2 regions of the uncultured Blautia sp. genome follow, and region 1 is predicted to be linked to the other one. Evidence: predicted binding sites of a transcription regulator. Region 1 holds the regulator's gene; the other holds the start of a gene.

Region 1 (2,470 bases):
TTTTGCCGAAAAAAGAGGTTTTCGCCTTTCCTTCTGTTTTTTCCTCTGCCTCTTCCTTTCCTTCCGGAACCTCTTCAGCAGTTTCCTCTCCGGCTGTGGCTTCCGGTGAATCCTCCTGCACTTCTGCTGCAGTTTCGTTTTCAGAAACAACCTGTTCTGTATCCTCCTGCACCTCAGACGTGTTTTTCATTTCTTCTGCCACGCTTTTTCTACCACCTTTCTATCTTCACCTACTGGCTGTCATCATTATCATTTTTATTCTTTCTGAATACCTGATCCAATTCAACTTTCAGGGTTTTCAGATTGTTTACAACATTTTCATAATCCATTCGTTTCGGACCTACAATACCAATGGTACCGTGCATCCCTTCTCCCAGCTCATACGTTGCAGTTACTACACTGCAGTCTTTCATTGTAGGGATCGGAAGTTCATCTCCTATATACACCTGAACCCCAGTGTTTTCAGAGTCTGACATATGTTCCTTCACCAGATCCGCAAGCTGCTGTTTTTCTTCAAAGGTTGATATCAGTTCGGTGGCTCTCTGCTTATCAGAAAGCTCCGGATACTTAAAGAAGTTTGTAGCGCCTGAAGTGTAAATCTCCAAATCATCTTCATCCACCTGAATCGTTGCGGCAACAGCATCCAGCACTCTTGCAACAAGTCCGCTGTGGATTCCTGCCTGCTCCTTCAGCCTTGCGATCATACCCAGATTAATATCCTGAATAGGAAGGCCGTTCAGATTGGTATTCAAAAGCAGATTCAATTTCAGGATCGTCTCATCATCCATCTCCTCATCCAGATCTATAATCTGATTTCGGATCACATTTCCCTCGCAAACCACCACAGCCACCAGCTGCAGTTCATTGACTCGTGAAAGCTGGATGAATTTCAGCTTACTTCCACTGTACTGCGGAACGGAGATCATCGTAGCGTAATTGGTGTTGGAAGCAAGAACCTTGGCCACATTTTTCAGGACCTTTTCCATCTTGTCTGTCTTCTCGATCATCAGATTACGTATTTCTTCGATCTCATCTTCCTTTTCCTGCATCAGCTCATCTACATATAAGCGATAACCTTTATCAGAAGGGATTCTTCCCGCTGATGTATGGGGCTGTATAATGTAGCCTAAATCTGTCAGGTCCGACATTTCATTTCGGATTGTTGCTGAGCTGACATTCAGATCCGTATACTTGGAAATCGTTCTGGATCCAACCGGTTCTCCTGTTTCCATGTAGGTTTTGATGATCGCCTTCAGAATTTTCTTTTTACGATCTGTCAAATTATCTTCCACGCCCTCAGCTCCTTTCCTTCTGTTTTTGTTAGCACTCGATTTCAAGGAGTGCTAACATCTACATTGTTAAGATAGCACCGTTAAAATCTTTTGTCAAGGGATAAGATGTATTTTTATAAAAATCTTTTTTGTTCGGCAAAAAAAGACAGACGGCACAGAATCTTATCCTCTGTCATGTCTGTCTTTTATATACGGGGTTTTTATTTATATCAGTTCTCCAGTTCCTGAAGATTTCGCTTTAAATCCAGCATCTTGTCTCTCAGCTCTGCCGCCTGTTCAAAGTTCAGGTCTGCCGCTGCTGCCCGCATCTGTTTCTCCACCTGTGCAATCAGTTTAAGCAATTCCTTGCGGTTCATAGATTCCGGATCCTTTTTCAGCTTCACTTCTGTTTCCGCTACCGCCCTGGATACCGTGATCAGGTCGCGAACCGCCTTTTTGATGGTAGTAGGAGTAATTCCATGCTCTTTATTATATGCTTCCTGAATTCCGCGGCGGCGCTCTGTTTCACGAATCGCATTTTTCATGGAGTCTGTCATCACGTCCGCATACATGATCACATGTCCCTCACTGTTTCTGGCAGCTCGTCCAATGGTCTGGATCAGAGAAACCTCTGAACGGAGAAATCCCTCCTTGTCAGCATCCAGGATCGCCACCAGAGTAATCTCGGGAATATCCAGTCCCTCTCTCAAAAGATTGATGCCTACCAGCACATCAAATACATCCAAACGCATATCCCGGATGATCTCCGCCCGTTCCAGAGTATCAATATCCGAATGAAGATAACGGACACGGATTCCCACGTCTTTCATGTAAGCAGACAGATCCTCTGCCATTCTCTTTGTCAGCGTAGTGATCAGGATCTTATGCCCTTTTTCGACTTCTTTATTAACCTCTCCGATCAGGTCATCAATCTGCCCTTCTACCGGACGTACTTCTACCTTTGGATCAAGCAGGCCTGTCGGGCGGATGATCTGCTCTGCACGAAGCAGTTCATGTTCTGCCTCATAAACTCCCGGTGTAGCAGAAACAAACATAACCTGATCCAGTTTTCCCTCAAACTCCTCAAAACTCAAAGGACGGTTATCCTTGGCCGATGGAAGACGAAAGCCATAATCCACAAGGGTCTGTTTCCTGCTCTGATCTCCGGCGTACATTCCTCCCACCTGTGAAACTGTCTT
Region 2 (2,470 bases), on a different contig from region 1:
CCTGCAGCCTGGTCAGGCTTAATATATTTTCCACTAATGATTTCAGCCAGTCTGCGTCCTGATAAATACCTTGAAGCAGTTCCTGACGTCTGTCTTCTTTGTCAGTCATATCCATCAGCATTTCCGATGTCCCCATGATACCCGACAGTGGTGTCCTGAGATCATGAGAGATTGCACGCAAAAGATTCGCACGTTCTCTCTCGTTCCATGCTTTCTCTGTCACGAACTCTTTCTATCGTTACTTCAATCCGATCCATTGCCATGGAAACATTCTCCATAATAGAATGCAGTAACTTTTTCTTTTCCTGCAGATGTTCTTCATTTACGGTTTTATCAATTTTAACAACTGCCAGCAAATGCTCCCGTCCGTTGACCGGGTACCCATAAGTGTCCTCTTCTTCCAGATATTCGGTTCGAAGATTTGTATATCTCTTCCGAATCTCATCTGCATCCGGCACGCTTCTGTGAATCTGCTCTTTTCCGGACTGCTGGATGAAGATCGGTTCAGACTGCCTTCCAACATAAATGCATCCGACATTTACCTGAAGCAGATGACTAATACTTTCTGCTGCAATTCTGAGAACAGCTTCCATATCCGCCGCATCAGACAACTTACTGGAAAGCATATATAAGATCTGGCTTTCTTTCCCTCTTTCATTTGCTTCTTCCGTTAAAAGCTTTTCTTTTGTTGTCAGGGCACTTGTAAGAATGGAAGTTGTCAGCATAATGGAAAAAGTAATCAGATACCCGGGATCATTTACTGCAAGCGTATGATAGGGTTCCGTAAAAAAATAATTGTAACATAGGAGTGAAACTACTGCAGATAAAATCCCATACTGATATCCTGATGTAAATCTCGCAACCAGAAGAACAGCCAGAAGATACATCACAACAATATTCGTTTCTGGAAATCCAAGCCCTGTAAAAATCTTCCCAAGTACGGTGGCTGCAAATACGATAACCACCAATTTCAACAGGCTCTGCAGGATTTCTTTCTTTTTCATCATCATGATCGTCTCTTTATTATCATATTAATCCCGTTAAGTATAGCACTCGCAGTCTGTTTTTCCAATCCCATGAAACATGGCATTCTGTTTCTGCTCAAATAATGATTAACATTTGGAATCAATGCCGCTGGATCTAATATCAGTAGTCATATAATTTCTTATAATTCACAAAATCTTCACATAATTATTAGCACTCTCTATTGACGAGTGCTAATTCATATGTTATATTACGCATAGAACAAAGGAAGAGGAAATGATTTCTCTTCCTGATATTCATAAATCAACACTTCGGGTTTCTCCGATAGTGCAAACTTTAGTTTATGTCATGAAAGGAGATATGACTTATGTTAATGCCTAATATTTTTGGAGAAAGTTTATTTGATGATTTTATGGATGATTTTGCTTTTCCGGACATCGATAAAAAATTGTATGGGAAACATGCTCCCCATATCATGAAGACCGATGTAAAGGAAAAAGACAACACTTACGAAGTGGCCATTGATCTTCCGGGATTTAAGAAAGATGAGATTCAGATCCAGCTTGAAAACGGTTATGTAACGGTAAGTGCCGCAAAAGGTCTTGATAAAGATGAAAAGGATAAGGAAGGAAAATATATCCGCCGAGAGCGTTATGCCGGAAATGTAAGCAGGAGCTTTTATGTAGGAAATAATGTTCAGAGAGAAGACATCCATCCGAAATTTGAAAATGGTATTCTTTCCTTTACTGTTCCAAAAGAGCAGAAGACAGTAGAAAACAACTCCCATTATATTGCCATTGAAGGTTAATCTCAAACGGGCAGGGAATAAAACCCCTGCCTGTTTTAAAAGCTAAACACAATTGGGAAAGAGGTTTTTGATATGAGTAAAACGACATCAAAAGTATTATGGATTTTAGCCGGAATCTTTCTGATTATAACCGGGATTGGATGTTTGAGGAATCCCGGAGAAATTCTTTATGGTCTTCCCATTATCTTTGGAGTTGCCATGATGTTTTCCGGCATTATAGATATAGTGATATTTGCAGCCGGTCATGATTATATGGCAGGATCTGGCTGGTTTCTTGCTGACGGCATTCTGACCGTACTGATGTCTTTATTCATTTTGGGAAATGGATGGTTTACAGCAATGACAATCTCCTTTATTTTAGGAATGTGGCTGATTTTTTCAGGTATCACCAAACTGGTTAATTCCTTTGACCTTCAAAAACTGGGAGTAAGAGGCTGGGGCTGGTTTACGGTACTTGGAATCCTGCTGACTGTGATTGGTTTTCTGTCTTTCACACATCCATTTGCAAGTATTGCAGCTATGGCCTGGGTAATCGGATTTTTCCTGATCCTTCAGGGAATTGTATCCGTTATGCGTGGATGCTTTTCCAACCGTTTCTGGTTATAAAAATATAACAAAAACTAACATTGCCAAAGAGGAAAAAGGCACCTCTTCATATAGATTCGGCTGCATACAAAA

What was found. The regulator HrcA, encoded in region 1, represses chaperone genes, less so after heat shock. The targets are predictions, from matches to a motif close to TGTTAGCACTCNNNNNNNNNGAGTGCTAACA.
Region 2: RDS42_RS09645 (Hsp20/alpha crystallin family protein) is a predicted target of HrcA. The motif match lies at 1,193-1,223, and genes of this name have one in related genera.

The regions. Positions count from the first base shown of each region.
Region 1 covers NZ_CABVDF010000002.1:9,205-11,674, reverse strand. The annotation lists gene grpE (nucleotide exchange factor GrpE) at 1-190, opposite strand, end outside; gene hrcA (heat-inducible transcriptional repressor HrcA) at 231-1,292, opposite strand; gene uvrB (excinuclease ABC subunit UvrB) at 1,502-2,470, opposite strand, start outside.
Region 2 covers NZ_CABVDF010000124.1:4,585-7,054, forward strand. The annotation lists gene RDS42_RS09635 (ATP-binding protein) at 1-223, opposite strand, end outside; gene RDS42_RS09640 (DUF4118 domain-containing protein) at 162-1,010, opposite strand; gene RDS42_RS09645 (Hsp20/alpha crystallin family protein) at 1,352-1,792, shown strand; gene RDS42_RS09650 (HdeD family acid-resistance protein) at 1,865-2,398, shown strand.